4 regions of the Serratia sp. NA_13 genome follow, and region 1 is predicted to be linked to each of the others. Evidence: predicted binding sites of a transcription regulator. Region 1 holds the regulator's gene; each other region holds the start of a gene.
What was found. Region 1 encodes Fur, which represses iron uptake genes when iron is present. Its sites were predicted from a motif close to ATAATAATGAGAACNACTATCAA; they were not measured.

Region 1 (7,965 bases):
GGCAAGCAATGGCAGCGTTACGATGCCAGGGCCAAGCCAGCGGTCAGCGGTGAGGTGCTGATCCGTGCGGTCAGCCCGGACGGCAAGCGTTATAGCCGCACCGAGAAAGTGTAACTCCTGAACCACGGCCCGTCTGTTCGCCGGCGGGCCGTTATTGATGGTTAACAGCAGCGACCGGCGGTAATCAGCGATGAATTCGATACGGCTGACCTTTATGGTCGTTGCTTTTTTTTCTGGCATTGCCGGGGCACTGCAAATACCGACCCTGAGCCTGTTCCTCACCACCGAGGTTCGGGTGACTTCATTATGGGTCGGTTTTTTTTATGCGGTTAATGCCGGGGTCGGCATCATTGTCAGCTTTTTGCTGGCGAAAAAATCAGATCGCCAGCGTGACCGGCGCCATTTGATTTTAATCTGTTATTTATTGGCGGCGGGAAACTGTCTGTTATTTGCTTTTAATCGCAATTACCTGACGTTAATTACCGCAGGTGTGCTGTTAACCGCCATCGCCAATACGGCGATACCACAATTATTCGCCCTGGCGCGGGAATACGGAGAGAGGTCATCGCAAAACGTGGCGTTGTTCAGCGCCATCATGCGCGCCCAACTCTCTCTGGCCTGGGTTTTTGGCCCGCCATTGGCTTTTATGCTGGTGGTGAATTATGGCTTCACGGCGATGTTTATGTTTGCTGCCGGCATATTCCTGCTGGTCACGCTGCTGGCCTGGTGGATATTACCCGAGGTGGCTCGCCCGTCTGTGGGTAATGAAATCGCCATACCGCAAAAAACGGTCTTCGATAAAGACATTAGCCGGTTATTTTTTGCCTCGGTATTGATGTGGACCTGCAGCGCCATGTATCTGATTGATGTGCCGCTGTATATCGCGGCCGAGTTGGGTTTGCCGCAAAGTCTGACCGGTTGGATGATGGGCATCGCCGCCGCGATCGAAATCCCCATCATGATCCTGGTAGGGCGTTATGTAAACCGGGTGGGCAAGCGCCTGATGATGGCGGGGGCGATGGTGGCCGGCATACTGTTTTATGCCGGGATGCTGTGGTTTACCTCGGCCGCCGGGTTGCTGGTCTGGCAGCTGTTTAACGCGATATTTATCGGCATTATCGCCACCGTCGGCATGTTGTATTTCCAGGATTTGATGCCGGAGCGGGCGGGCATGGCCACCACTTTATTCACCAACAGTATTTCCACCGGTGTGATCCTGGCCGGAATATTACAAGGGATCCTGACCGAGTACGGGCCGCATTCCTCCGTTTATCTGTTAGCCATATTACTGCTTTGTATTGCTTTACCTGTCGGTTTTAAAACCCGGGAAGTTTAGGTGGTTTCTGAGTGAGTCGTTTATTTTTAAACACAAACAAGGATATACGATGGCTATATTGGTGACGGGCGGTGCCGGTTATATCGGTTCGCATACGGTATTGGCACTGTTGGAAAGGGGGGAGGAAGTTGTTGTACTGGACAACCTGTCGAACAGCTCGCCAGAGTCTTTGTTTCGGGTGGAGCGATTAACCGGTAAAAAAGTGATTTTTTATCAGGGAGATATCCAGCAACATCATTTGCTGGATCATATTTTCCGCCAGCATGATGTTCATGCGGTTATTCATCTTGCGGGTTTGAAGTCGGTGAGAGAATCTACCGAAGAGCCACTGAAGTATTATCAAAATAATATTTCCGGCTCATTGATCGTACTGGACAGAATGCGCCATGCCGGTGTTAAGCAATTTATTTTCAGCTCTTCAGCCACCGTCTATGGGCCGGCAGAATATACCCCACTGACGGAAAGCTGCCGTGTTGGGCAGACCACCAATCCTTACGGAACCTCAAAGCTGATTGTCGAGCAGATCCTGGCGGAGTTCGCTTCCACGGCACCGCAGATGGCAATCACCGCGCTGCGTTACTTTAATCCGGCCGGGGCGCACGAGTCCGGCTTGATTGGTGAGGATCCCGCCGGCATTCCCAATAATCTTCTGGCTTATCTGGCGCAGGTGGCTATTGGCAAACTCGCGGTGTTGCCGGTGTATGGCAACGACTACCCTACCAGCGATGGTACTGGGGTACGTGATTACATTCACGTTATGGATTTGGCCGAAGGGCATTTAAAAGCGCTGGATAATCTGCAGCCAGGTTTTAACGTCTATAACCTGGGCACCGGTAAAGGCTACTCGGTGCTGGAGATTATTCGGGCGTTTGAACGCGCCTGTGGCTTCAAAATCGCCTACCAATTTAATCCCCGGCGTGCGGGAGACATTGCCGAGTGTTGGTCCGACCCGTCACTGGCGGCAGAAAAGCTGGGCTGGCAAGCCAAACGCAGTCTGGAAAAAATGGTGTGCGATGCCTGGTCATGGCAGAGCAAAAATCCGCAGGGTTATGGCTCTTCGGTGCCGCTGTCATCGATAAGGATGCTGGCCGATGAAGCTTAACGACGGACATTTGGGGGTTATGCAGGATGATCTGTTCCGGGCAGAATACGAAGCGCGGATCAGCGACCTGAAGTTTGAGTTCGTTAAATATCAGCGCCAGACTTCACCGGCACGGCTGGAAAGCTATCAGCGTGGGGTCGCGCAACTGCGTGAGTGGCTGGCAGCGCATGGGGATTTATTCGATGCCGCCTGCTGTTCTTCACTATTTTGTGTGCCTACTCGCCCACTGGCTGCGAGTGAAAAACGGCTGCACCGTATCTGGTTGGGGGGCGCCATACCTGACGACGCCAGAGAGGTTATCTCTCAGTGGGGCGACGCGCAGCAGGCGGTGGCTAGCGCCGAGACAAATGACTGGGTCGGCATGTTATGGGTTTGGGACGCGCAGCAGTTGGCAAGGGATGCGTATTTCCTCCCCGTACAGGTGATAAAAGGCGGCTACCTGGGGGAGTATGATGCGGGCAATCATCGCTTGCAGGTACATTCGCTGAGCGAACTGGCGCAAAAAAGGGTCGGCGACAATCTGGGCTTTATCCATCAACTGCACGATAAGCGCTATTACGCCACGCTTTCTGATTACTTCCGCTTTCTGATTTTGATCGAGATGGGGGGGCTGTACATGGATATCGATACCATACCCCACCGGTCGGCGACGCTGTTTTTGAGCAAACCAGAGGTGCCTGATTATCTTCAGTTTCTGGCTGAGGGCGAGGTCAGCCACGTCAGCTGGTTGAATCTGTTTCTTGATGAAACCGGCATGATTATCAGCCGGAAAGGGGACATTTCGCTGTGCCGAATGCTGGCGGGGTTGGATCAGATCTATGCGGCGGAAAGCGGCGAAGTGCCGGACAAGAATTCGGTTTATGAACGGAAGCTGTTTGATCCCTTTTATCAGCTGTGGAGCCGCCACATAGGCCGGTCTTTCCTCAGTCACGATCGCTTCTGCCAGGATTATGGCGTCCATTATGATGCGCACCCACAGGCAGTCACCTGTGGTATCCGTGGCATGCGCCTGTTGGAGGATGTGATCACCAATGAACGGTTACCGCTGTCGCAGGAGGAACAGCACAGCTACCGGCAATGCGTCAGCCGCTTAGAACAGGTGGACTGGCAGCTTGAGCAGCCGCTGGATCTGACTCGTTATGCGGAAATATTCACCGTTGATGAAGTACCTCGCATGGCCTACCCGGCGCAGATCCGTTCCGATATCGACCATTACCACTATTATTCCGTGCTTTCCCATGACCGTACGCTTGATCGGGTAAATCAACTTTTTGGTGAATACCTGATCGCCGATAACCGGCGACGGATTACGGCGGGTAATTACTGGTGCCCGACCGCTGGAGTAGGGGACGCGGTGTTACCGGAGCAGGGCGGGGCATTGCATTTTCTACCGGGGCGGCAGGCGAGTGCAGCCGATAAGACTCGCATGGCAAAGCTGATTTTCACCACCAGTTACCTTGAATACTGCTCTATCGGCAATCGAGCTGGGCTGGATCTGGTGTCATTGCAGCAGGCGCAAAATATTGAGCCTTATCTCGGGCTGATCACGGTAGCTTACGATCGGCGTGGAGAGTTTGTCGGCTTTTTTAATGCGGCCACCATCAGCGAGCTGTATGGCATAGAAGCGGATTATCATTATCGCGATGAAATAAAACCGCTTGATGAGGCTTATGACAGCTTTGTGCAAAGCCTGTGCACTGCTGACGATTATTTCATCTGCAGTCTGGCAATCGAGAGTCAATTCCGCGGACAAGGGCATTTTAACCAATTGTTTGCGCTGATAAAGCAGCGAGCACAACAGCACCAGGCGAAAAATATCGTGCTATGTGTATGGCAACGCAGTGATGCCAGCCAAATTTATCTGAACAAGGGGTTCCGTGTTCGAGGTGTATTCGATCACGCCTGGCCGTTGTTTTTTGATCGGTTGCTGTTTCTTGAGTATGAGCTGTGAAGAGGTTTGCCCATCCGCGTGTCGGCGGGTGAGTTGACGGTGAAGTGAGTGTAAGTGGGAAGACGGAAAGAAGTGCCTCTGCAATTGTTGTATTTCAAGCTGTGAACTTTCCCCGGGCCTGTCCGGGGATTTTTTTATCTGTTCAGTTAAGGCGGTTCTTAATGCCGGTTAAGGGCATTATTTTTTATCGTGCAGAGTTTCGTCTTCGCGGCAGTCACCAATTGCACAGTGGCCGTACAGGTACAGGCTGTGGTTGCTGAGCTTAATGCCGTGTTGCTTGGCGATATCACGCTGACGAACTTCGATTGATTCATCGCTGAATTCGATCACTTTGCCGCAGTCCAGGCAAATCAGGTGATCGTGGTGATGCTGCTGGGTCAGTTCGAACACGGACTTGCCGCCTTCGAAGTTGTGACGGGTCACAATGCCGGCATCATCAAATTGGTTCAGTACGCGGTAAACCGTAGCCAGGCCAATTTCTTCGCCCATATCTATCAGTTTTTTGTACAGATCTTCCGCACTGACGTGATGGCATTCCGGATTTTGCAGTACTTCCAGGATTTTGAGTCGCGGAAGCGTGACTTTTAAGCCGGCCTTCTTCAATGCGGTGTTGTTGTCAGTCATGCGGATTCAGTCCTGTTACTATGCTAATCAAGTTGAGGCGTTCTCGCCTGTGGCATCGGTCGGCACAAAGAGTTAATTGCGTCTCATTATAGAACCGGTTGACCTAAATAGAAACCGCCGGTTGTTAACAAAGATATAATTGCACTATTGCATGTTGCACACGCAACGTCTTGATGGGCGGGATAAACCGATAACTCAGTCTACCTTGACGATGTGGGAAGTTACAAATATGTATCTTCGATTGCAGTAATCAGTACTGCCAATGATGGCCCTGCTGGCAACACTATGCACTTTGCAGGGCTTTTGTTCAACGTTTGGCGTTAGCCGACGATTTCGGCCAGGCTCAGCTCTTCGACGATTTGTTTTACCCAGCCTTCAACACGCTCATTGGTCAGCTCAGGTTGACGGTCTTCGTCAATTGCCAGACCAATAAAGTGGCTGTCGCTTGCCAAACCTTTTGAGGCTTCGAAATGATAGCCTTTGGTTGGCCAGTGGCCGACTATGGCAGCGCCACGCGGTTCAATGATGTCGCGGATGGTGCCCATTGCATCACAGAAATATTCTGCGTAGTCTTCCTGATCGCCACAGCCAAACAGGGCTACCAGCTTGCCGTTGAAGTCGATGTCTTCCAGCGTTGGGAAGAAGTCATCCCAGTCGCACTGGGCTTCACCGTAGTACCAGGTTGGGATACCGAGCAACAGAATATCGAAGCCTTCCAGGTCTTCTTTGCTGCTTTTGGCGATGTCGTGAATTTCACACACATCGTCACCAAACTGTTGCTTAAGAATTTTCTGGATCATCTTGGCAATGTTTTCGGTATTGCCAGTGTCGCTGCCAAAGAAAATGCCTACATTAGCCATATCGCGTATAACCTTTAAATTCAATAAATTGCATTACACGATGTTAGCGATGACCACGATAACACCGATTAAAATGATGCCATGGCAAGGGAGGCCCTCACCGGTAATTGCGTATCATGCCAGAAATTTACCCCGGGGTTTTATCACGTTTATGCGATACCGGGTGGAATAAAACGATGTTGATCGGGCGTCATCCTTAACGCCGCGCCGCATGTGCGGCTGCAATGATCAATGTTCTGGCTGGTCGTCCGCCAGTTGTGCCAACAGCATTTGCTCAATAAGCTCGCTGCGGCTGATATTCCGCTGTTCCGCCAGTTTGTTCAGGGCGTCCACCGCATCCGCGTTAATCTTCAGTTCCACACGCCGTAAACCACGGACTTTATCGCGTCGAAGCTGATTACGCTTATTGATTCTAAGCTGTTCATCTCGGGATAGCGGGTTGGTTTTCGGGCGCCCCGGACGGCGTTCATCTGCGAACAGATCCAGCGTCGTGCGATCCGTTTGTTCTTTTGCCATAGGTAGCGGTACTGCAAGGGAGTTTGCATCTAAAAGCGCGTAGACGCTTCTGGATGGTTCGGTTAACACACTTCGGGCCAATAAACCCTAACCCAAATTTACCCCCAGCCAGGCGTTAATCAACACGCCGGGCACGGCGGCAAAATTATAGCGCGTCATATTACCCCAGCAGGTGGAGCAACGACAATGCTTAACTGAGCCGAAAACGCGCTAAGTCGTTATCTTTAGCGCGTTTTTTCACCAGATGGCCGTTTTGGGTGGTTGTCCGCACCAGGGGAAAGCGCCGGTCGGCTCAGGCTTCGTCGAGAAAACGGTGAATAGCGCGCAGCACCGGCTCCGGTTTTTCCGCATGAACCCAGTGTCCGCTGCCGGCGACCACATGTGCGCGAGCCTGTGGGAACTGGCGGGCAATGTCTGCACGGTAGCTGTCCTGCACGTAGGGCGACAAACCACCACGAATAAATAATGTGGGATGCGGCCAGGCGGGAACCTCCTGCCAGCCAGTGATGTTTTCATATTGATCGATCAGCACCGGCAGGTTAAAACGCCATTCGCCCTGGTGGAAGGATTTCAGCAGGAACTGGATCACTCCTTCTTCCTTCAGGTAGTCGCGCATCAATTCCGCCGCCTGCTGGCGTTGGGTGATGCCGGCCGCACTTACGGCCTGTAAGGCGACAAAAATCTCGTCGTGGCGACGGGTTTGATAATCCACCGGTGCCACGTCAATAACGATCAGTTTCTCCACTCGCTCAGGTGCGATTGCCGTCAGCGCCATCGCCGCTTTGCCTCCCATCGAGTGGCCGATCACAATGACCTTGTCCAACTGCAAGTCATCCAGCAGCGCCAGCAGATCCTTTGCCATTTCCGGGTAGGTCATTACCGGTGAACGTGGTGACAGGCCGTGGTTGCGCAGATCGACTTTAATCACGCTGTGCTGTCGGTTGAGATCGCGAGCCAGCACGCCCAGATTGTCCAGATTGCCGAACAGCCCGTGGATCATGACAACCGGCAGAGCGTCGGACTCGCAGGCCAGCAGTTGATAATGTAATTTCATGGCAAAGTTCATACTGAGTGAGATTCAGATTAGGGTATCATGATTAAAACACACGATGAAAATACCCGTCGCCTTTCAAGCCACAGGTAACAACGCTGCGGCTTGAAATCCATAGGGTATAACGCGGATTTTTCATGGTAAGGTGCGGGTTTGGCAGAGCCAATGCCAGGCAGGCTTTAGGTAATAGTCTGCTTTTGCCGTGTTGAGGCACATTGTGATGTTCGCATCTGCGCTTTTAACCTTATAATCCCATGGCTTGAATGCAGGATCTGGCTTCAGGTTCTAAGTAGAAAAAAACAGTACTGGATAAAGATGAAAACTATTGAAGTCGACGAAGAGCTCTACCGTTATATTGCCAGCCACACGCAACATATTGGTGAGAGCGCGTCCGATATTTTGCGCCGCATGTTGAAGTTTACCGCAGGTCAGCCGTTACGTGCGGTGCCGTCCGGCAGCGCCCAGAGCGCTGAGCAGGATAAAATTGTTGCCGCGTCGCGCCCGCGCGATCGCGTACGTGCCGTG
Region 2 (7,965 bases), on a different contig from region 1:
GCAGCGTCAGCATCAAACTCACTGAAGTCTTCGTAGAAGTAACGGCAAGACTCGGCCATTTCCTTAAGCGTTTTGCAGCGCTCGCCCAGCAGTTTAACGAGATCTTTCAGTTCAGGGCCATTACGAGTTTCGATACCCAGTTGCTCAACATGCCACGCCAGGTGCACTGCCACTTCTTCGGCCGGCATATGGTTAATGTAATGGTGGTTCAGCCACTGCAACTTCTCGGTATTGAAAGCACTGGCAGATTTGTTGATCGCTTCCAGGGTAAAGAACTCTTTCATCTCATCAATAGAGAAGATTTCCTGGTCGCCATGAGACCAGCCCAGACGCACCAGATAGTTCAGCAGCGCCTGCGGCAGGTAGCCGTCGTCACGGTACTGCATCACCCCTACCGCACCGTGGCGTTTCGACAGTTTTTTACCGTCGTCACCGAGGATCATTGAAACGTGTGCGTATTCCGGTACCGGCGCACCCAGCGCTTTCAGGATGTTGATCTGGCGCGGAGTATTGTTGATGTGGTCTTCACCGCGGATCACGTGGCTGATTTCCATATCCCAGTCATCGACTACTACGCAAAAGTTATAGGTTGGTGAACCGTCGGTGCGGCGGATGATCAGGTCATCGAGCTCCTGGTTGCTGAATTCGATCGGGCCACGGATCTTGTCATCGAAGATCACCGAGCCTTCCTGTGGGTTACGGAAACGCACCACGTGCGGCTCGTCATCGGTATGGCTGCACTGGCTGTCGCGGCAGTGGCCGTCGTAACGCGGTTTTTCGCCGTTTTCCATCTGCTTTTCACGCAGCGCTTCCAGACGTTCCTTCGAGCAATAGCATTTATAGGCGGTACCCTGCACCAGCATGTCGTCAATCACCGCGTTATAGCGGTCAAAACGCTTGGTCTGGAAGTACGGGCCTTCATTCCAATCCAGGTTTAACCAGTTCATACCATCCATAATTGCGTCGATAGCGTCCTGGGTTGAACGTTCCAGATCGGTATCTTCGATACGCAGAACGAACTCACCGCCCGCATGACGGGTGAACAACCAGGAGTAAAGCGCAGTACGGGCGCCACCGACGTGAAGATAGCCGGTTGGGCTCGGTGCAAAACGGGTTTTGATTTTCATTGGGTTCACTGCCTTATTACGCAACGCGTGTCGGCGGTTGCCGACGATTGCTCGGAATTTAAAAAAGTGGGCAACATTGTACCACCACGCGCTAATTCCTCAACGCTGACACGATATTGCCATGGCTGATTTCATCATCTCTGCGGCGCTTTACGCATAACAATGTGCAAAGATTCGACATTGCAGGCGATAAATATCGCATCCTGTTTAAATTTGCGGCGAACGATTGAAATCATTTTAAAAACCGTTGACTCACTTTCAACTATCCCTATAATGCGACTCCAACAAGACGGGGCGATTAGCTCAGTTGGTAGAGCATCTCCTTTACACGGAGGGGGTCGGCGGTTCGAGCCCGTCATCGCCCACCATCTTGTTGAGCAGTAAGAAATGAGAAGAATGAGGGTGATTAGCTCAGTTGGTAGAGCATCTCCTTTACACGGAGGGGGTCGGCGGTTCGAGCCCGTCATCACCCACCACTCATTCTCTTGTTTGGCAGTACCCGGAAGTTCTGAAGTGGGTGATTAGCTCAGTTGGTAGAGCATCTCCTTTACACGGAGGGGGTCGGCGGTTCGAGCCCGTCATCACCCACCACTTCTGCGGGTCGTTAGCTCAGTTGGTAGAGCAGTTGACTTTTAATCAATTGGTCGCAGGTTCGAATCCCGCACGACCCACCAATACAGAAAAAAGCGCCTTTTGGCGCTTTTTTCGCATCTGCAGCACCGTAATCATCTCAAACACCTTTCTAACATAGCGCAGAGTGTCGTGCTGGATGAGAACCTGCGTTCAGGTTCGAGCCGAGCGAAGCGAGACGACAACGCGCAGCGTTGCCCGCAGGGCGAGGCCAAAGGCCGAGTCAATCCTGCACGACCCACCAATACAGAAAAAAGCGCCTTTTGCCGCTGTAGGTTGCTGACAAAGCAGGAAAAAGCGTGGTTTTTCCTACTTTGTGGTGAACAGCCGAAAATCAATAAATTGATTTTCCTGATTTTTCTTATGACGGATATATCAGGCCGCCAGCGTCGCCCCGCCATCAATCACAATATCCTGCATGGTGATGTGGCTGGCGCGATCGGAAGCCAGGAACAAAATGGCATCGGCGATTTCCTGTGGCTGAGCAATTTTACCCAGCGGAATACCCAGTTTGAACTGTTCCGGGAAACCGTTAATGGTGTTCTGCTCGCCGGTTTCGTCCTGCCACATACCGCGCTGCATGGGCGTATTGGTCGATCCTGGCGAAACCAGGTTGCAACGTACGCCATAAGGGGCCATTTCCAGCCCTACGGTGTTGCACAGGCTGCGTAATGCCGCCTTGGAGGCACAGTAGGCCGCCATACCTACGCGTGGCACATGCGCGGCGTTAGACGCCACGCTGACAATCGCACCGCGTCGTTGGCGACGGAATACCGGCAAGGCGTGGCGGAACAGATTAAATGCCCCACCGGCATTGACGGCCAAGCAAGCCAGCCAGTCTGCCGTGCTGGTTTCGTCCGCCAGTCCCATGCGCAGAATGCCGGCACCGTTGACCAGCACGTCCAACTCCCCCTGTTCCGCCAGTAAACGCCCGCAAACCCGATCTACGGCGTCACTGTCGGCGATATCCAGCACTTCGGTACGGAATGCGTATTCCGGCTCGCCAAAATGTTTATCAAAGCCAATCACTTCGGCACCGCCCTGCACAAATGCCAGTGCCGTTGCCAGGCCAATCCCGGCCCCAGCGCCAGTGACCCAAACTCGCTTACCGGCGAAATCGCCCCGTTGCTCCATCAGGCTTTTCCCTCCGACAATAACGCCCACCAGCCATCGATGGTCGGGTTCTTGGCCAGCGCGATAAAATCAATATCGCCACGAATTTTACGCCAGCGTGCCGCCAACTCCATGATGCGAACCGAATCCAGACCGTAATCGATCAGGTTTTCATCGTCGCCCATGTCTTCGCTGTCTTCATCGAGGAAAGGCATGATTTGCTGACGCAGCGCAGCCTTGTTGGCAATACCCGGCAACAGTTCAGCGGTGGTCACCACGCAGCCGCAACGACCAGCGGTATAACGCAGCGCCATCAGATGCTCTTCGCGGGAGAAATCGGCCAGGCCGTCAGCCACCATAAACGGCTGAATATTGCGCATGAAGGCATCGATAGCCGTAGTCATGCAGCCGATATGGGCGTAGACGCCACAGATAATCAACTGATCGCGCCCCGACTCCTGCAGAATTTCCTGCAGCGGTGAGCGATGGAAGGCACTGTAACGCCACTTCACCAATACCGTATCGTCTTCTTCCGGGGCCAGAGCGGCAACCACCGCCTGCTGTTCCGGGTGCTTATTCAGGCCCGGCCCCCACATGTCATTCAACAAGGCACGATCTTCATCGCTCTGCTGATTAGGCTGTGCGGTATAAAACACCGGGATCCCCTGTGATTTGCAGTAACGACGCAGGTTGGCGATATTCTCCACCACCTGTTTGATCAATGGGCTGTCTTCACCCCAGAAATTCAGGAAATACTTTTGCATATCATGGATCAACAGTGCAGCGCGCTGCGGTTCCACCGTCCAACTCACTTTGTTGGTCGGCATTTCAGCCTGAGTCGGCAACGCGTAATCATTAAGTTTTGGAATGGCCATGACTTATTCTCCCTGGACCAGAGTCAGTTGTTGCGCCTCCAGGCGTTGACGCAACAGTTTTTTATCCACTTTGCCAACCGGGGTGAGCGGCAGCGTATCAACCTGTATAAAGCGATCGGGTAATTTAAATTCGGCCACGCCCTCGCCGCGCAAATGGCGGCGCAACACCACCGGCTTCAACGCGCTGGTCGCGATGATATAGGCGCAGCTTTTTTCACCCATCAGCTCGTCTGGCATCGACACCAACGCCGCATTGATCACTTCCGGATGGCGCAATAACAGGTTTTCGATTTCTTCCGCTGCGATCTTTTCCCCACCACGGTTAATCTGATCTTTCTGTCGCCCTTCAACCTTCACATAGCCATCTTCGGTCAGGCTGATCAAATCACCGGAACAGTAGAAACCGTCCTTATCAAAGGAGGCAGCATTGTGCTCCGGACTTTGGTAATAGCCGCGGAAGGTATAAGGGCCACGGGTCATCAGACGCCCGGTTTCCCCCACCGGCAGCGGGTTGCCGTCTTCGTCAGCGACCCACAGCTCGTCATCCGGCGACATCGGGCAGCCCTGGGTGGTCAGGATATGCTGGTCGTCATCGTCCAGGCGGGTGTAATTCACCAAACCTTCCGCCATACCGAACACCTGCTGCAACTGGCAGCCGATCTCGTCCGGAATGCGTGCAGCCAGGGTTTCGCCCAGCTTGGCACCGCCCACCTGCAGCAGCTTAAGGCTGGCCAGTTGCTGCCGACCGCCCCACTCCTCAATCGCCTGCAGCCACAGCGTCACCGCCGGCGGCACCAGCGCCGTCACGTTAATCTGATGCTGCTCGATCAAACGGAAACATTGTCCGGCATCCGGATCGCTGGCAAACACCGCCAACCCGGCGCCATAAAACACGCCCAAGATGCCCGGAGAACTCATCGGATAGTTGTGGGCGACCGGCAGCGCGCACAGGTAACGGGTATCGACATCGAAATGGCAAATTTCCACGCTGCGGCGAATGCTGTAGTAGTAATCATTGTGGGTTCGCGGGATCAGCTTTGGCGTGCCGGTGCTGCCACCGGAAAGCTGGAAAAACGCTACCTGATCGGCCGGGCTTGGCGTCGCGACAAAACCACTGCAGTCCTCTTCCAGCCAGGCCGCCAGCGACTGCTCGCCCCCGTTCTGATTGCGCAGTGCCACCACGCGCAGTGAAGGATGCTCGGCGCGAAACGTCGTCAGAAACTCGTCGTTACCAAACAGGCCATGCTGGCGGTCGGCAATCAGCAATGCCGGCTTGATCTGTACGGCGTAGGCGTTCAGCTCGTTGCGTTGATGGCTGAACAACGCATTCACCGGTACCACGCCAATTTTCAACAACGCGAAAAAGGTCACATAGAACTCGACCACGTTGCCCAACTGCACCAGCGCAGTCTCTCCGCTTTGAATGCCACGGCGCTGCAGGGCAGCGGCCAGCCGATCGGAGAGCTGATTAAGCCGCCGATAACTCAGGCTTTGCTCCGGGTCGATCAGCGCGATAGCGTCATTTTTGGCCTGGCGAGTGATGATGTCGGTCAGGGGCCGGTCGGTCCAATAGCCGCGTTCGCGATAACGATGGGCTAACGCCTCAGGCCAGGGGGTAAAAGCAATGGTCATGGGAATGTCTATCCTTGGTTCAGGCCAAACGCCCGCGAAATGGTACTGAGTTTGGTGCCGGTTTCATGCCATTCGGATTCCGGCGAAGAGTCTTGCACAATGCCGGCACCGGCAAACAGTCGCACCTGATTGCCCTGCACCGTGCCGCAACGGATGGACACGACCCACTCACCGTTGCCTTCGGCGTCACACCAGCCGACGATGCCGCCAAACAGGCCGCGATCGAACGGCTCCAACTGCTTGATCACCTGATGCGCCAACGCGGTCGGCGTCCCGCACAGCGCCGGTGTCGGGTGCAGCAGGCAGGCCAGCGACAGCGCATTTTCAGCGCGGCTGGCGGCTTCACCGTCAATAGGTGTGGACAGGTGCCACAGGGTGGTGGTGCTCAATAATTCAGGCACGGTGGGAATATTCAGATAACGACAACGATCGGCTAACACCTGCCGCATTCCTTCAGTGACAAACTGGTGCTCATAGCGATCTTTTTCTGACACCAACAGCCGTTGGCTGACTTCCAGATCCCGCTGCGGATCGGCATCACGACGGGCAGAACCGGCCAGCGGGTTGGAATAGAACTGCGCGCCGGATTTGCGTAACAGCAATTCCGGGCTGGCTCCCAGTAATGCCCCCTGTTCCAGCGGGACATGGAAGTGGAAGCCATGAGGATTCTGGGCGATGATCCGCGCCATCAACGCCTGGCGATCTACCGGCTCACGGGTTTCAATCTCCAGCAGGCGCGACAGCACCACTTTATCCAACTGATCACCGCGGGTCGCTTCCACCGCATCCGCCACCATTTGCATAAAGGGTTGCTGGGCAGGCACTTCATTTTGGCGGATAATTTCCGGCAACGCGGCTTGCGGAGAAGCTACGCCAGCCAGAAAGACATCACGCTCAAACCATTGGGTTTGTTGGGGAATAAACAGCGCGGAGGGCTGATGAGTGTCAAACGGGATCGCGCCGCACAGTACCGGGTTTTTAACCCCCGCCAGCCTGGCTTCGGCAAAAGCATGTTGTACCGCCTGCTGGAACTCGCCGTTAAGCTGATCCCCTCCCTGAGCCGGCAGGGTGATTTTGGCGAAACAGCCTTGGGTGCTCAAGCTACGGAAAGGAGAGGTAAAGAAAAAGCCGGAGGTCGGCGACACATTTGCAGCAGGTTGTTCGCTACCCTTGCTTTGCGGCTTCTTCTGCCCGGTACTGTTTAATGTAACGCTCATCGGTGCTCCCTTTCGCATCATGAACAATAACCCGTATAATAATGATTATCATTTGTATTGAATCGCGTTAAATTACCCTCGTGAATATTCTATGTCAATAAATGTAAACAGTTATTCCATTCATAATCGTGATATAAAACCAGCAGCTTTCATTATATAAATGATAAGTATTATTATTTAACTTCTAAGGAATGCATTGTGAAGAAGAACCCCGTCTTCAGCCTGATGCTGTTTGGGCTGATGCTGATTGGCTCGGCCCATGCCGCAGACGCCGGTTGGCCACGAAAAATTGAAACCTCACACGGCGTAGTGACCCTCACGCAGCCCCCTGTCCGCATCGTTTCTACCAGCGTCACCGTCACCGGTACCCTGCTGGCGATTGATGCCCCGGTGATCGCCAGTGGCGCCACCACCCCCAACAACCGGGTGGCAGACTCACAAGGGTTCTTCCATCAATGGAGCTCTGTCGCAACGCAGCGCGGCGTTAAACGTCTGTATATCGGCGAACCCAACGCAGAAACCATTGCGGGTGTGGCTCCCGATCTGATTATCATCTCGGCTACCGGTGCCGATTCCGCCCTACGTCTGTACGACCAGCTTTCTGCCATTGCCCCGGTGCTGGTGGTCAATTACGACGACAAAAGCTGGCAGGCACTGGCACTCGAGCTGGGCCAGGCTACCGGGCATGAAGCCCAGGCGCAGAAAGTCGTCAGTGATTTCGATGCGCGTGAGCAATCACTGAAGCAACGCATGAAACTGCCGGAACAACCGGTCTCTGCCCTGGTCTTCAACGCCGACGGCAAATCCGCCAACCTGTGGACGGCCGCCTCTTCCCAGGGGCAAATGCTCGAGCAGTTGGGTTTTACGCTGGCGACGCTACCCGCCAAGCTGAACAACAGCCACAGCCAAGGGATCCGCAAAGATATTATTCAACTGGCCGGGGAGAACCTGGCGGAAGGCCTGAATGGCCAGACGCTAATGCTGTTCGCCAACAATGACAGCGATGTCCAGCGGCTGATGGTCAATCCTTTTCTGGCTGACCTGCCGGCGGTGCAGCACAAGCGGGTTTACGCATTGGGCGGCGACACCTTCCGGCTCGATTACTACAGCGCCAGCAACCTGCTGACGCTGTTGGAAAAGCAATTTATTTCTCAGTAGTTCCCGCGGCGGGCTGGAGATCGCTTTCTTGCCCGCCACTGCCCACCTGACGCAAACCGCGCATCGCAAAAGCCAGCACCACGCCGAGCAGCGCCACGCCAAAACCAAAACTGGTAGAGGTCATTGCCGGCAGCATAAATGCCCCCATCGCCCCCAGCAACAACGCGCCCAGTGCGTCACCCACCACGTTTTGCGCCGTCCACAGGCCATTGA
Region 3 (7,965 bases), on a different contig from region 1:
TCATTGATTAGCGTGCCGTATCGGCACAACAGGCCAGAAACCATGAAAGAAATAGAAAAGGCAGAGATCAAGCGCCTTAGCGACCTGCTGGACGCCCTCAAGCACAAAGACACCCTGATTATCCAACAGGGTAATCTTGACCTGATTGCTCAGCACACCAAAGAAAAAGAGAAGATGGCAGCGGAGATCGAGCGCCTGAAAGGCGTGCGCGTTGAGAAGCTGAGCGCCGAAGCGCAAAAGCTGAGCAAACTGCCGTTCAATCGTGAAATCACCAAGAAAGAGCAGGCGGATATGGGCACGTTGAAGAAAAACGTGCGCGGCCTGATCGTGGTGCACCCGATGACCGCACTGGGCCGTGAAATGGGCCTGAAAGTGGTCACCGGCTACGCCAGAAAAGCTTTCTGATTGCTGGGGCGCCTTTTGTGGCGCCCGGTTTTCATCGCTTGGTGGTGAAATACACCTTGGTCTGATAGGGCACTGTCACCGTATTCTTGCCCTGCAATTCCCCTTCCTCTGCCACCAACTGCCGAATCTGTTCGATCACCTGTTCCTGCTGCTCGTGCGGCAAGGCGGCGATAAAGCTGGTGGAGCGCACCCGGTTATAAATCACATCTTCTATTGCGCCCTGGTGGCCGAGCATAAACACCTGTTCCTGCAGCGGTTCTAATCCTTTGGACGGGAAAAGTTTACGCCATTCACCGGTGTAGAAACGCGGCGCGTCGCCTTCATGGCGGTCGACAATCTGATTGAGTTTACGCACCCAACTCACGCGCGCATCGCGCATGTTCCACACCAGGCCAAGCTTGCCGCCGGGCTTGAGGATGCGCTGGATTTCGGCCAAAGCCTGCTGCGTGGCAAACCAGTGGAAGGACTGCGCGCAAACTACCGCGTCGACCGACTCATCCGGCAATGGGATAGATTCCGCGGTGCCTGCCAATGTTTTCACCTGCGGCAGCGCCGCCGACAGCTTTTCCAGCATTTGGGCCACGGGTTCGACGGCGATCACCTGCGCACCGGTTTCCAGCAGGCGAGGGGTGAACTTGCCGGTGCCGGCACCGAGATCGAGAGCCGTCATACCGGCGTGCAGGCCGATGGTGTCGCGCAGCCAGGTCGCTATCTCCGGCGGATAATCCGGACGCCCTTTAACGTAACGATCGGCGTTGGCCTGGTAGCCTTCGGCTGCTGCAGGGTGAATCGAATGAGACGGGGTGTTCATAACTTTGCTCCTGCCTGAATGAGGTTGCCGGAACAACCGACGCTGAACAGTATAGGCCGGTGAAAAAGTTAAGCGCTGTAGGCAGCGTCAGGTTTTATTTTCCACCGGTCTGTTTTAGCGGCCCAGCAAGCGGCGATTAAAGTCTTCGAGACGTCCTTCGCTGATGCGCGTCAGCATGGTTTTGCTCCAGCTGGCAGACAGCCCGGCCACCGCCAGCAGGCGACGATACTGCTCTTCATCAAATGGCATATGCCAGGCGATGCCAATGGCTTCGGCGACCGAGACATCACTGTTGCGCGTCATCAGTTCCAGCGGGTGATCGCCGCTGACCTTGCCGGCAGATACCACGCGGTACAGCCAGCCGCAGCGGCCGCTTTGCTGCATCAGCACCGAGATCTCATCGATAGCAAAATGGTAGTTGAGCTTGAAGCAGGGAGAACGCGGCTGGGTGACCTGGATCAGCGCTTTGCCCCAGCGGAAGATATCGCCCATAAACACGTTATGTTCGGTCAGCCCGAGGGTAGAAATGTTCTCGCCAAAAGCGGGCGCGCTGAACTTTTCCGCTTGTGCCGGGAACTGTTCACGCCAGTGGTCATAATGTTCACGTGGATAGTGACACAGCGCACGGTCCGGCCCGCCGTGATAACTTTTCTCTGCCTGTTCATCGCCTTCCAGGCCGAGCGGGGTCAGCTTGACGGCACCGTCCACCAGGCGTTTGGCAATGCCGCTGGGCCGCCCGCCTTCGTAGGGTTGGATAGTGCCGATGTAAACCTCTGGGTGATGCATATGCGCCTCCTTGTCCCGCGTCGAAGGCCCAGCATAGCCCGAGTTGCCCGCGGGGAACAATAACCCGCCCGAGAGGTTTCGGGCGGGATAGGGTCAGAAGGTGGTCCAGTTGTCTTGCCCGGCGGTTTGGCTGGCCGGTTGTTTGCCGCTCGGGGTTTTGACTGCGACGGCTTTCGCGGCGACAGGCGCAGAATGTTCCGTCAGGCGGAAGACCGAGACGCTCTGCAACAGCATTTCTGCCTGTTCCTCCAGCGAGTCGGCGGCGGCGGCGGATTCTTCCACCAGTGCGGCGTTCTGCTGGGTGGTGTGGTCCATTTCGACAATTGCCTGGCCGATCTGGGCGATGCCGCGGGTCTGTTCGTCGGAGGCCGCGGCGATTTCCGCCATGATGTCACGCACGTGGGTGACCGACAGAACGATTTGCTCCATGGTGTTGCCGGTGTTTTCCACCAGTGTGGTACCGGTCTGTACCCGGTTGACCGACTCGGCAATCAGCCCTTCGATTTCTTTTGCTGCCTGGGCACTGCGTTGTGCCAGATTGCGCACCTCGCTGGCGACCACCGAGAAGCCACGGCCCTGTTCGCCGGCACGCGCAGCTTCCACTGCCGCGTTCAGCGCCAGAATGTTGGTCTGGAAGGCAATACCGTTGATCAGGGTGGTAATTTCGGCGATCCGCTGCGAACTGCTGGAAATATCGCGCATGGTGCTGACCACGCTTTCCACCAGCTTGCCGCCCTGCTGGGCAGTCTGCGAGGCGTCGGTAGCCAACTGATTAGCATGATGGGCGTTTTCGGCGTTTTGTTTCACCGTCGCGGTTAACTGTTCCATACTGGCAGCCGTTTCTTCAACCGCCGCCGCCTGCTGCTCGGTGCGGGAGGACAGATCAGTATTGCCAGCGGCAATTTCTGACGAGGCGGTCGAAACCTGACTGACCCCCAGTTGGATCTTCTCAATCATATCGCGCAGATTCTGGCTCATTGCCGCCACGGCGTTCAGCAACTGCCCCAGTTCGTCGCGGCGGTCGCTGGTCTGCGCTTGGCGCAGATCGCCGTTGGCGATACGTTCTGCCATCGCCAGTGTGTTATGCAGTGGGCGGGTGATCTGCAGCGTGATGCGCCAAGCGATCAGCACCCCAGCGATGATGGCTATCAAGGTGGTGATCCCCATCTGCAACTGCGCTAGATTGATGTCGTGGCGGGTCTGCGCCAGTTCGTCCAGCATAAAGGCGTTCACCAGTTCGCCGATCTGTTGTGCGCTTCCGCTGAGCTCTTGGCTGAGCTGCTGTTCATGCTGATAGGCGGGTAGATAGGCCGCGATACGTTTTTTGTAATTGTCGAGTGTAGTCAGTAGCGGTTGCAACTGAGGGCGCTGTGCTTCACTGACCCGGCGATTCAACGCGTTGGCTGCGTTGCGCGCCTCGTCGATAGTGGTCATCAACGAGGTTTCGGTTTCCTTATTCAGGTTCAAGAGCAGACCGCGGGAACCGTAGTGTATCTGGGTCAGTTTTTGATTTAGCTGGATGAAAGCAAGTTGAAGTTCACCGTTGTTTAACTGGCGCTCTACTTGATCCAGGCTGGCCTGGACCTCTGACATATTCCAACTCTGGCGCACGGCGTCTTTCGCTGCCACGGCCTGTTCAAAGGCTGTTTGCTGCTGCTGATATTCGTCGATCAGCGTGATTAGTCGTTGCAGATCTTTGTGGCTCTGCGGGTCCCAGTCCAGCTCCTGCCCCTGACCGATCAGTTTGACAGCGTTCTTGATGTTAGTGCGGTTGTTCTGTAGATACTCTGTCTTGTAGGTTTGGCTGAACATGGCGCGGTTGTACTTGGCCTGGTTGATCTCCTCTTTCAAATGGTTGCTGAAATCGATGCGAGCGGAACGGGATTTGATGATGTGCAGATATTGCACGCCGGTGCCAGCGATGACCGTGGACAGCAGCAGCAGCAGTGCGAAACCGAGACCGAGTTTTTTACCCACGGTGAGATGAACAAACTTTCCTGCCAATGTTTTCAATGCCGCCATAATGATTTTCCTTTCCTTTGGGCGAACGTCAATTGAATAAACCATCGGCAAAGAACGGTCAAACTTTAGCGAGTTTTGGTCAAAAAAATACCCGCACGAAGCGGGTATCTTCATTTTTGGGGGCGAATTACTTCTTCGCCGCGAAGCGTGCTGCGGCTTCATCCCAGTTAACCACGTTCCAGAATGCCTTGATGTAGTCTGGACGTTTGTTTTGATATTTCAGGTAGTAAGCGTGTTCCCACACGTCCAGGCCCACGATTGGGAAGCCTGAAGCGCCGGCAACGGCTTCGCCCATCAGCGGGCTGTCCTGGTTAGCGGTAGACACTACAGCCAGTTTGTCGCCTTTCAGTACCAGCCAGGCCCAACCTGAACCGAAGCGGGTCGCTGCGGCTTTCTCGAACTCTTCCTGGAATTTCTCAACGCTGCCGAAATCACGTTCGATAGCCGCTTTCAGGGAGCCACCCAGAGTGGTGCCGATTTTCAGGCCTTTCCAGAACAGGCTGTGGTTAGCGTGGCCGCCGGCGTTGTTACGCATGAAGGTTCGCTTGTCAGCAGGCACTTTATCCAGATCCTGGATCAGGTCTTCAACGCTGTATTGAGCCAGCTCTGGGTAAGCTTCCAGCACGGTGTTGGCGTTGTTAACATAAGTCTGGTGATGTTTGGTGTGATGGATTTCCATCGTCTGCTTGTCGAAATGCGGTTCCAGTGCGTCGTAGGCGTACGGCAGGGATGGCAGTGAGTAACTCATAATCATCATCTCCAAGGGTATAGGGCGGCGCATTATGTGAGCACCGCGTAAGCAGTCGGATCATTATAGTTATTTAAATGATATTGAAAATGATTATCAATGCCCTACTTATATTGTGGTCTTTGGTTAATCCACAATGCGCTGCGGGTGGGTAAACACCGTGGCACGGCCGGGTTTGCTGAAGCCGACCAACGTCAGGTTGCTGCGCTCGGCGATTTCCACTGCCAGTGACGTGGCGGCAGAAACCACAAACAGGATCTCGACGCCGCACATGGCGGATTTTTGCACCATTTCATAGCTGGCGCGGCTGGAAACCAGGATTGCTCCCTGTTGCCAGTCTTGTTTTGCCCGCACGCCGAGCAGCTTGTCGAGCGCCACGTGGCGTCCTACGTCTTCACAGCCCCCCAGCAGTTCCCCCTGTGGTGAGATCCAACTGGCGGCGTGGGTGCAACCGGTGAGCTGGCCGACGCTCTGCACCTGCTTTAGCTGCTCCAGCGCGTGATCGAGGTTGGTGAGGGAAAAGGTTTGGGTAAACGGCAATGCAGGCAGCGGGCGAAAAATATCCGCCAACTGTTCGATACCGCACACGCCGCAGCCGGTGCGGCCTGCCATGGCACGGCGGCGCTCTTTCAAACCGGCAAAGCGACGGCTGGAAAGCTCAATTTTCACCTCCAGTCCGTTACAAGTTTGGTTAATCTCTATACTGTAAATATCGCGCGGTGACTCGATGATGCCTTCAGACAGGGAAAAGCCCAGGGCGAAGGCCTCCAGATCTTTGGGGGTGCACATCATCACCACGTGAGAAATGCCGTTATAGACCAGCGCGACCGGCACTTCTTCCGCCAGCCAATCCTGCTGTGCGGTGGCGAGTTGCCCGCGTTGATACACCTGAGACCGGGTCACCCCTGTGAGCAAGGTTTCATTGATATGTTGGTCTGGGTTTATATTGTTCACTTAAGTGGCACCTGTTTGTAACACCCACAAATACGCTGTGGTAATATTGCCGCGTAAAAACAACAGTAATTTTAGCGCTTCCCGCTTCCAGGGGGAAAGCGCCATTTGAAACAATGTGACAATCGCAAGTGAAAGGAGACCCCCATGCAGGTCAGCAGAAGGCAGTTCTTTAAGATCTGCGCTGGCGGTATGGCAGGGACGACGGTAGCTGCTCTGGGCTTTGCCCCGGAAGTGGCGTTAGCGGAAACCCGGCAGTACAAACTGCTGCGCGCCCGTGAAACCCGTAATACCTGTACGTATTGTTCCGTCGGCTGTGGGCTGTTGATGTACAGCCTTGGTGATGGCGCCAAAAACGCCAAAGAAAGCATTTTCCACATTGAAGGCGACCCGGATCACCCGGTCAACCGCGGCGCGCTTTGCCCGAAAGGCGCAGGTTTGGTCGACTTCATCCATAGTGAAAGCCGCCTTCAGTATCCGGAGTACCGCGCGCCAGGTTCCGACAAGTGGCAGCGCCTGAGCTGGGACGACGCCTTCACCCGCATCGCCAAGCTGATGAAGGAAGATCGTGACGCCAACTTCGTTAAAACCAACGAACAGGGCGTGACCGTCAACCGCTGGCTGAGCACCGGCATGCTGTGTGCCTCTGCTTCCAGTAACGAAACCGGTTATTTAACGCAAAAATTTAGTCGCGCTCTCGGCATGCTTGCCGTAGACAACCAAGCACGTGTCTGACACGGACCAACGGTAGCAAGTCTTGCTCCAACATTTGGTCGCGGTGCGATGACCAACCACTGGGTTGATATCAAGAACGCGAATCTGATTATCGTCATGGGCGGTAATGCGGCGGAAGCGCATCCGGTAGGATTCCGCTGGGCGATGGAAGCCAAAATACACAATAAAGCCAAGTTGATCGTCATCGATCCGCGCTTTACCCGTACCGCATCGGTGGCAGATTTCTACACGCCGATCCGTTCCGGCACCGACATTGCCTTCCTGTCGGGCGTGTTGCTGTACCTGATGACCAACGACAAGATTAACCACGAATACGTCCACGCCTACACCAACGCCAGCCTGCTGGTGCGGGAAGACTTTACCTTTGAAGACGGCCTGTTCAGCGGTTATGACGCGGAAAACCGCAAGTACGATAAAACCACCTGGAACTACCAGTTCGATGAAAACGGCTTCGCCAAGCGCGATCTGACACTGCAGGACCCGCGTTGCGTGTGGAACCTGCTCAAACAGCACGTCAGCCGCTATACGCCGGAGGTGGTAAACAATATCTGCGGTACGCCAACCGAAGACTTCATCAAGGTGTGCGAATACATCGCCGAAACCTGTGTGGCGGATAAAACCGCGTCGTTCCTGTACGCCCTGGGTTGGACTCAGCACTCGGTCGGCGCGCAGAACATCCGCACCATGGCGATGATCCAGCTGTTGCTCGGTAACATGGGCATGGCGGGCGGCGGCGTCAACGCGCTGCGCGGCCACTCCAACATTCAGGGTCTGACCGACCTGGGCCTGCTGTCGCAGAGCCTGCCGGGCTATATGACGCTGCCGTCGGAGAAACAGACCGATATCGACACCTACCTGAAAGCCAATACGCCGAAGGCGCTGCTGCCGGGCCAGGTGAACTACTGGAGCAACTACCCGAAATTCTTCGTCAGCATGATGAAGAGCTTCTACGGCGACAAGGCGCAGAAGGAAAACGGCTGGGGCTTCGACTGGCTGCCGAAGTGGGACAAAGGCTACGATGTGCTGCAGTACTTCGAGCTGATGTCACAAGGCAAGGTCAACGGTTACTTCTGTCAGGGCTTTAACCCGGTGGCGTCGTTCCCGAACAAGAACAAGGTGGTGGCCTCGCTGTCAAAACTGAAGTTCCTGGTGACCATTGATCCGCTCAATACCGAAACCTCCAACTTCTGGCAGAACCACGGCGAGTTCAACGACGTTGATCCGTCGAAGATTCAGACCGAGGTGTTCCGCCTGCCGTCCACCTGCTTCGCTGAAGAGAACGGTTCAATCGTCAACTCCGGGCGCTGGTTGCAGTGGCACTGGAAGGGCGCTGATGCTCCGGGTGAAGCGATGAACGACGGGGAAATCCTGGCGGGTATCTTTATCCGTCTGCGTGAGATGTACGCGCGTGAAGGGGGGGCGGTACCTGAACAGGTGCTGAACATGACCTGGGATTATCTGACGCCGGAAAATCCTGCTTCTGAAGAAGTGGCGATGGAAAGCAACG
Region 4 (7,965 bases), on a different contig from region 1:
TCCAGCCCGGACGCGCGACATGAGCCACCCGGCCGCTGGTAAAGGCACCAATGGCTGCGCCCAGTGGCACCGCCGAATACATAAAGCCCAGTTGGGCCGCACTGACCTGCCACATACCGGACATCGCCGGATACAGCACCCGCACCGCACTGGCCATGGTCAACAGCGCGCCGATCAGCGCCACCATGCCAATCACCCGGTTGCGGAACAGAAAACCAAAGCCACCGGCCAGCGCACGTAGCGGGTGCTCACGCGGCTGCGGCGGCGGTAGCAACTGTGGCAGACGCAGTAACGGGATCAGCGTCAGCAAGGTGCCAAATGCGGCCAGACCGTAGTTCCATGCCACACCGGCGTTGGCAATCACCAGCCCGCCGATCGCCGGAGAGAGGATCGAACCAAAGCGCACCGTCAGCATGCTGATAGCCCCGGCCTGCACGATATTTTCACGCCCTACCAACGCCGGTGTCGCCGCCAGCAGCGCCGTGACGCCAACCGCACCAAAAAAACCGTCCCAGACTGCCAGCAAGTAAATCAGCGTTAATGAAGGCGTGGGCAGTGCGGCGTTCAGGCACAGACCGACAAAGCCAATACCGCAGGTAGAGCGGGCGAACAGTATCAGGCGACGGCGTTCGTAGCGGTCGGCCAGCACGCCCCCCATCAGCAAACCGGCAAACATGCCGCTACCCGCCAGCGTTACCGATAACCCAACCAGCAACGTCGACCCGGTCAAGGACTGGATCTGCACCGGGATCGCAATGGCCATCAACCCCAACGCTAAAATCGAAATAAAGCGCGCGCAAAAAACGGCACGAAAAGCGCCATTGGTCTTAAGCAGGCCAAAATCAAGCAAAATAGAGGGCTTACTCATGAGCTTTCTCACCAAAACTAAAGAAAAAAGGGCAGCGTCTATAGCCAAAATAATTGGAGTTGCATCAAGGCGGCAAGAGCGAGAATCCCCAGGAGCTTACTCAAGTAAGTGACTGGGGTGAGCGCTCGCAGCCAACACAGATGCAGCTTCAAGAATGAAGGGTATATGCTGCAATAGCGAAGGGACTCATGGTACCATAGACGAAAGCAATCAATAATGATAATAAAACTCATTTATATTCAATTAAATAATGGATTGGTATGTTACGGATTACACGCTCAGGCACACAGCCCGTCCCCGCTCCCCAGGAGCGTCTTATTGGCGGTACTTCCCGTTCATTTCGTCGCAGGCTGTTTGGCCTGCTGATTGCCGTTGGTGCGCTACTGATCGTTATGCTGCTCAGCCTGTCACTCGGCGCTAAATCTATTCCCTTCGACACGGTTATCCTGGCGTTGAAAGGCCAGTGCAGCGGCGCGGACTGCACCATCATCACCAACGCCCGCCTGCCACGTACGCTGGTTGGTATTCTGGCCGGTATCGCACTGGGCCTGTCCGGCGTGCTGATGCAAACCCTCACCCGCAACCCACTGGCCGATCCGGGCATTCTCGGGGTTAACGCCGGAGCAGGCTTTGCCGTGGTGCTGGGGATCACCTTCTTCGGTGCCGTCGACGTCGGCCAATATTTGTGGTTCTCCTTTGCCGGCGCGATGTTTGCTGCACTGCTGGTGGCGCTAATAGGCGCTCTGGGCGGCAGCAGCCTCAACCCGGTGCGCCTGACGCTGGCCGGTGTCGCACTGGCGGCGGTGCTGGAAGGCATGACCTCCGGGATTTCCCTGTTGAACCCACTGGTTTTCGACCAGCTCCGTTTTTGGCAGGCCGGTTCGCTGGATATTCAAAATATGCAGGTGGTGCGCACCGTCGCCCTGCCGATCCTGTTGGGGACGCTGATTACGCTATGGATGAGCAAGTCGCTGAACAGCCTGAGCATGGGCAATGAATTGGCCACCGCGCTGGGTACCGGCATTGTCCGTACTCAATTGCTGGGCCTGCTGGCGATTACTCTGCTGTGCGGCGGGACTACCGCTGCCGTCGGCCCCATCGCCTTTGTGGGCCTGATGATGCCGCACATCGCCCGGCGGCTGGGCGGTTCCGAACTGCACTGGATGCTGCCATGGACGCTGGTACTGACCCCTATCCTGCTGCTGAGCGCCGATCTGATCGGCCGCTTCCTGGTGGCCGGTGAACTGCGCGTTTCCATCGTCACCGCCCTGATTGGTGCCCCACTGCTGATCATGCTGGTGCGGCAACGCCATATGTTCAGGAGGCAGCGCTGATGTCGACGTCTGCGGCCCGTCTGATGGCCATTCACAAAATGCGCGCCCTGTCGCGTCCAGCACTGACTGCCTTGCTGCTGTTGCTGGCTGCTTTGGCGCTGGCAATTTATGCCCTGGGTTCAGGCGCCTTGTCACTGACGGCGGCACAGGTGATCGACGCCTTGCGCGGTGAAGGCCCGGCCAATCTGGCGGTGATCGTCACCCAGTGGCGCTTGCCACGCGTGATCATGGCGCTGCTGCTCGGGGCGGCACTGGGGCTCAGCGGGGCCATTTTCCAGTCGATACTGCGCAACCCGCTCGGCAGCCCGGACGTGATTGGCTTTAATACCGGTGCCTACAGCGGCGTCCTGGTGGCCATAGTGCTGTTTAACAGTGGCGTTATCGGCATTACCGCCGGGGCGCTGGCCGGTGGGCTATTAACCGCCGCGCTGATTTATCTGCTGGCATGGCGTAATGGCGTCGAGTCATTCCGTTTGATTATTGTCGGTATCGCGGTACGCGCCCTGCTGGTGGCCGGCAATACCTGGATTATCATCAGCGCCTCGCTGGAATCCGCCATGACCGCCGGGCTGTGGAGCGCCGGTTCACTTAACGGCGTCAGTTGGGCGAAAAGCCTGCCAGTGTTGGCGGTGATTGCCCTGTGCTGCCTGCTACTGCTTACCCTGACCCGCCGTATGCGCCTGCTGGATATGGGTGACGATACCGCCTGCGCGCTGGGCGTGCCGGTAGAACGCTCGCGCATTATGCTGCTGTTGATCGGCGTAACGCTAACGGCCGCAGCCACCGCCGTAGCCGGGCCAATCTCCTTTATTGCGCTGGTGGCCCCGCAGATTGCACGACGCCTGTGTGCCAACCGTAGCGTGCTGCTGCTGACCGCCCTGATCGGCGCCCTGTTGCTGTTGCTCGCCGATATCGCGGCGCAGCGCCTGTTTATGCCTTATCAGTTGCCGGTCGGGGTGTTGACCGTCAGTCTGGGCGGCATTTATCTGATTTGGCTATTAATCCGTGAGTCACGTAAAAAATGAATGCTGAACCCCTGCAGTCCGCGCCATTGCGCGCCGAACACCTGACGCTGGGCTACGACAAAAAGATTGTCGCCAGCGACCTGTCCGTCGCTATCCCGCACGGCGAACTGACTGTGATTATCGGGCCAAACGCCTGCGGCAAATCCACCTTGCTGCGCACCCTCAGCCGCCTGATGCAACCGCAGGCCGGGGCCGTCTGGCTGAACGGTAAACACATCAGCGAATACGCCACCAAAGAGGTGGCGCGCCAGTTGGGGCTGCTGCCGCAAAGCTCCACCGCGCCGGGTGATATCACCGTGTTTGATCTGGTGGCCCGCGGTCGCTATCCACATCAGCGCCTGTTCAGTCGTTGGAGCGAAGAAGATCAACAGGCTGTCGATCAGGCGATGCGCTCCACCGGCGTATTCGAACTGGCCGAACAGCCGGTCGATACGCTCTCCGGCGGGCAAAGGCAACGAGTGTGGATTGCGATGGTGCTGGCACAGCAAACGCCGCTGCTGCTGCTGGATGAGCCGACTACCTGGCTGGACATCACCCATCAGATCGATCTGCTGGAGCTGATGCGTCAGCTAAACCGCGAAAACGGCCATACACTGGTAGTGGTGCTGCACGACCTCAACCATGCCTGCCGTTACGCTACGCATCTGATTGCCATGCGCGATGGTAAAGTGGTGGCCGAAGGGGCACCGAAGGATATCGTGACCGCGGAACTGATCGAAGAGGTGTACGGGCTGCGCTGCATGATCATTGACGATCCGGTTTCGCATACGCCATTGGTGGTGCCACTAGGCAAATGAAATAATAGGTAGAACCATAGGATATATCATCAAATTATACCCTATGGATTTCAAGTTGGCCGCTCTAGCGCGTCCATGCACTCGCGGCATTTGTACATCCCTGTACAGCACTGCCAGGCGCCCAGCTCACTCACCCCCAGGCGCTTACTTGAGTAAGTCACTGGGGTGACAAATCTGTCGGGAACAGATTTGAACGCAGCTTGCAGCGGCCCCTTAAGGGGCGTGGCCCACGGATGGGCCACGTAACTGAGTGCAGGTAACAACGCTGCAGCTTGAAAGACGACGGGTATTATAGAGCGCGGAGTATGCGGTTCAGCAACGGCCCCAGTACCTTGAACGACGCCGGGGACACAATATCGACGTGCGCGCAGTCCAGCTCATGCACCTGCAAGGCATCGACGTATTGCGACCAGGTCTGCTGCACGTCCATCCCTTCCTGCAACGTCTGACGCGCGACAAACAGCGTCGCCTGCCCTTTGAAGTTCGCCGTATGGGTTGCTGAAAGCAGGCGCACTGAATCGGCATAGTTGGCTTCGATATTATCGAACATCGCCACCCGGGTTTCGCCCAATGCCGGATCAAGCGCATCCTCGGAAACCGCCAGGAACTGCTCGCGCTCGCGCTGGACTTCTTTGAGCACGTTGTCATCGAGCATCACGTCCCAGTTCTGGGTTTCCGGCGGATAGGTATCCAGCAGCCCCAGGAAGGCCACTTCTTCCCCGCGCGCCTGCAATCTGGCGGCAATGCCCTGCGCCAGAGTGCCACCCAATGAGTAACCGATAAAGTGATACGGGCCCTGCGGCTGTACCTGCACTACCTGCTCCAGATGTGCGTCACACACCTGATCCATATTCTCGCTCAGCGCCAGCGGACCATCGGGGCGCGGTGACTGAATACCCACCAGCGACCAATGCTGGTCGATATAGCGTGGCAGCACGCTGAACTGCCAGGAGAATCCGGAAGCCGGATGCAGGCAAAACAGCGTAGGTCCTTCGGTGGTCCGTAACGGCAGTACGCTGTCGAAACCGGTCCTATCGGCCTCTTCCTGCGTGCGATCTTCCGCCAGCAGTTGCGCCAGTTGTTCCACGCGGGAAGCCACCATCACCTGCCCGACCGAAACCGCTTTACCCAGTTCACGACGCAATTCCGCCGCCAGGCGCATCGCCAGCAGCGAGTGACCGCCAAGGGCAAAGAAATCATCATCGGCAAACACGGTTTCACGCTGTAGCAAACGGGCGAACACCGCCGCGATCGCCGTTTCCAGCCCCGCTTCCGGCTCGCGTCCTGCGGCCCTGCCCCCGCCTTGCGGTTGCGGCAGCGCTTTGCGATCCAGCTTGCCATTGGCACTCAGCGGCAGGGACTCCATCTCGACCAGTGCTACCGGTACCATATGTGGCGGCAGGCGATCGGCCAGTGCGGCTCGCAACACCTCCAGATCAAGGCGTACACTCGGCTGCGCTACCAAATAGCCCACCAGTTGGCGGGCATCGCCACCGGCCGGATCTGTCGGCGTATTATCCAGCACCAATGCATGGGTCACCGCCTGTTTAATGCCCGGCAATGACAGCAACGCATGATCGATTTCACTCAGCTCTATACGTTGGCCACGAATTTTCAGTTGATCGTCGCTGCGCCCGAGATACTCCACTTCGCCACCCGGTAACCAGCGCGCGACGTCACCCGTGCGATACATCCGCCCACCGTCGCCTGCCGGGTCAGCCACAAAGCGGCTGGCGGTCAGTTCAGGTCGCCCCAGATAGCCGTGCGCAAGCTGTACGCCGGTGAGATACAAATCCCCGGCAACACCCGGCGGCACCGGCCGCAAACGCGCGTCAAGAATGCGCAACCCGGTATTCCATACCGGCAGACCAATAGGCACGTTAGCCCCGGTGACGGCGGCCAACGCCTCGCCCCAGGCGGGGTGCCAACTGACGTCCACTGCTGCTTCGGTCGGGCCGTACAGGTTATGCAACGGCACCCCGGTGCGGCTTTGCCACAGGCGGCACAGCTCGGCCGGCAAGGCTTCACCACTGCAGAACACCTGCCGCAACGGCGCACAACACGCCACCGCCTGCCGAGTGTCCAACGCACCGACAAAGGCCGCCAGCATCGAAGGCACAAAGTGCATAGTGGTGACCCGATAGCGGTCAATCAGTTGCAGCAGCTGTTCCGGATCGCGATGAGCCTCCGGCGGTGCCATCACCAACTGAGCCCCCACCATCAACGGCCAGAAGAACTCCCACACCGAGACGTCAAAACTGCAGGGGGTTTTCTGCAACACCACATCACCCGCAGCCATCGGATACTGATGCTGCATCCACAGCAGTCGGTTGACGATCGCCTGATGCCCCACCAGCACGCCTTTCGGCCGTCCGGTCGAACCCGAGGTAAAGATAATATAGGCCGGATGGTGCGGCGTGGGTCCGCTAAGCACGACGTCCGCCGCGCTGTCTGCGGCCAGCGGCGCGTCATACAGAAAAATTTCACTCTTGCCGGCAAAACGTGCCTGCTGGCTGGCTTCGGTGATAATCAGACGTGGCGCGGCGTCCTCCAGCATCATGCTGAGGCGCTCATCTGGATAACCGGTATCCAACGGTAAATAAGCCGCCCCCGCCTCGACAATGGCCATTAACGCCAGCGACAGAAACACCGAGCGCGGCAAGGCAACGGCGACGATATCGCCGGGCTGCACGCCCTGAGCCACCAGCTGGCGCGCCAACGCGCTGACCTGTTCGCGGGTCTCGCGGTAGTTAAATTGATACTGCGCATCGGCCAGCGCCGGGGCATCCGGGGTTTTCTGTGCCTGCTGCGCCAGCAGGCCACTGAGGGTTTGCGGCGCCACCGGATAAACGGTGTCGTTGACCCGAGCCAATAATTGGTGATCCTGTTCGGTGAGCAAGTCGGCGTCACCGATCGGCATTTGCGGCTGCGCGGCGAACTGACGTAACAATAACGGCAGGCGTTGCAGATGAGCCGCCAACTCATCCCGCTGATAACGCTCGGCATTGGCCAACAGATCGACCTTCAGCGTGCCGGCCTCATCGAGATACAGCGCGATCTCCAAATCACGTACCGGGCCGGAGGCCAACTCATGGGTAATGCCTTCGATACCGCCAAAGTCCAACTGGAAATCGAACATCTTAAAGTTGAAAACGGTGCCATACAGCGGCTGGGCATCGCCAATTCGCCCCAGATCACGTTGCACCTGTTCCGCCTCATAACGCTGATGGCGACGGACGGTTTTCAGCTCACGGCCGATATTGCCGGCAACCTCGCCAAGCCGAGCCTGAGGATCAAGGTGCATTTCGATCGGCAGTACGTTAATCACCGGGCCGTTGGCGCATAACGCCGCCGAGCCGGTACGGCGCATAAAGATAAAGCCGGCGCTGAAGCTGGCGTGACCGCTCAGGCGAGACACCCACAGCGCCACCAGCGCCAGCGCCATATCTGCCACACTGAACTGCTGCTGACCGGCGTTCACCAGTTGGCTAAAGTCTTGGCGGTCACACAGCTGTGATAAACGATGAATACGGGTGGTCGGCGTCTGGCCGGCCAGTGGTTGCGGACAGAGTGTGGCCGGCGCAGGCAACTGCTTTGCCTTGTTCAGCCAAAAGGCCGCGTCACGCTGGCAAGCCGCCGATTGTGCGTAGCGTTGATATTCTTCAACCACTTCACTGAAGGCACTAAACGGCGTCGGGTCCGGCTGCTCATTACACGACATCCGAGTGTAAATATGGGAAATTCTGCGGGCAATGGCAGTGAAACTGAAGCCATCCACCAGAATATGGTGATAACGCTGATACCAGAACCAACGCTGTTCCGACAGGCGGATCAACATATGACGATACAGCGCATTGCCGCTGCCGATACGTAAGTCACCGGACATATCCAGTTGCATCAAGGCACGCGCTGCCGCAGCAGCATCGGGGGAATCGCGCAGC

Region 2: a site for Fur is predicted at 6,630-6,652, ahead of ACUTSU_RS08740 (isochorismate synthase). Genes of this name have one in related genera too.
Region 3: a site for Fur is predicted at 4,850-4,872, ahead of sodA (superoxide dismutase [Mn]). Genes of this name have one in related genera too.
Region 4: a site for Fur is predicted at 1,085-1,107, ahead of fepD (Fe(3+)-siderophore ABC transporter permease). Genes of this name have one in related genera too.

The regions. Positions count from the first base shown of each region.
Region 1 is NZ_JBQZFV010000002.1:339,068-347,032, forward strand. Features, by position in the region: gene ACUTSU_RS05150 (beta-N-acetylhexosaminidase) at 1-114, shown strand, start outside; gene ACUTSU_RS05155 (MFS transporter) at 191-1,336, shown strand; gene galE (UDP-glucose 4-epimerase GalE) at 1,386-2,438, shown strand; gene ACUTSU_RS05165 (glycosyltransferase) at 2,428-4,389, shown strand; gene fur (ferric iron uptake transcriptional regulator) at 4,567-5,013, opposite strand; gene fldA (flavodoxin FldA) at 5,334-5,873, opposite strand; gene ybfE (LexA regulated protein) at 6,102-6,389, opposite strand; gene ybfF (esterase) at 6,682-7,455, opposite strand; gene seqA (replication initiation negative regulator SeqA) at 7,756-7,965, shown strand, end outside.
Region 2 is NZ_JBQZFV010000004.1:65,190-73,154, reverse strand. Features, by position in the region: gene gltX (glutamate--tRNA ligase) at 1-1,127, opposite strand, end outside; tRNA gene ACUTSU_RS08780 (tRNA-Val) at 1,420-1,495, shown strand; tRNA gene ACUTSU_RS08775 (tRNA-Val) at 1,528-1,603, shown strand; tRNA gene ACUTSU_RS08770 (tRNA-Val) at 1,643-1,718, shown strand; tRNA gene ACUTSU_RS08765 (tRNA-Lys) at 1,726-1,801, shown strand; RNA gene ACUTSU_RS08760 (RtT sRNA) at 1,876-2,001, shown strand; gene dhbA (2,3-dihydro-2,3-dihydroxybenzoate dehydrogenase) at 2,133-2,891, opposite strand; gene ACUTSU_RS08750 (isochorismatase family protein) at 2,891-3,745, opposite strand; gene ACUTSU_RS08745 ((2,3-dihydroxybenzoyl)adenylate synthase) at 3,749-5,377, opposite strand; gene ACUTSU_RS08740 (isochorismate synthase) at 5,386-6,594, opposite strand; gene fepB (Fe2+-enterobactin ABC transporter substrate-binding protein) at 6,793-7,752, shown strand; gene entS (enterobactin transporter EntS) at 7,739-7,965, opposite strand, start outside.
Region 3 is NZ_JBQZFV010000013.1:90,713-98,677, forward strand. Features, by position in the region: gene ACUTSU_RS17375 (YibL family ribosome-associated protein) at 43-405, shown strand; gene ACUTSU_RS17380 (class I SAM-dependent methyltransferase) at 437-1,216, opposite strand; gene yiiM (6-hydroxyaminopurine reductase) at 1,331-2,002, opposite strand; gene ACUTSU_RS17390 (methyl-accepting chemotaxis protein) at 2,096-4,024, opposite strand; gene sodA (superoxide dismutase [Mn]) at 4,152-4,772, opposite strand; gene fdhD (formate dehydrogenase accessory sulfurtransferase FdhD) at 4,899-5,726, opposite strand; gene fdnG (formate dehydrogenase-N subunit alpha) at 5,871-7,965, shown strand, end outside.
Region 4 is NZ_JBQZFV010000004.1:57,051-65,015, reverse strand. Features, by position in the region: gene entS (enterobactin transporter EntS) at 1-868, opposite strand, end outside; gene fepD (Fe(3+)-siderophore ABC transporter permease) at 1,129-2,202, shown strand; gene fepG (iron-enterobactin ABC transporter permease) at 2,202-3,227, shown strand; gene ACUTSU_RS08715 (ATP-binding cassette domain-containing protein) at 3,224-4,024, shown strand; gene ACUTSU_RS08710 (enterobactin synthase subunit F) at 4,314-7,965, opposite strand, start outside.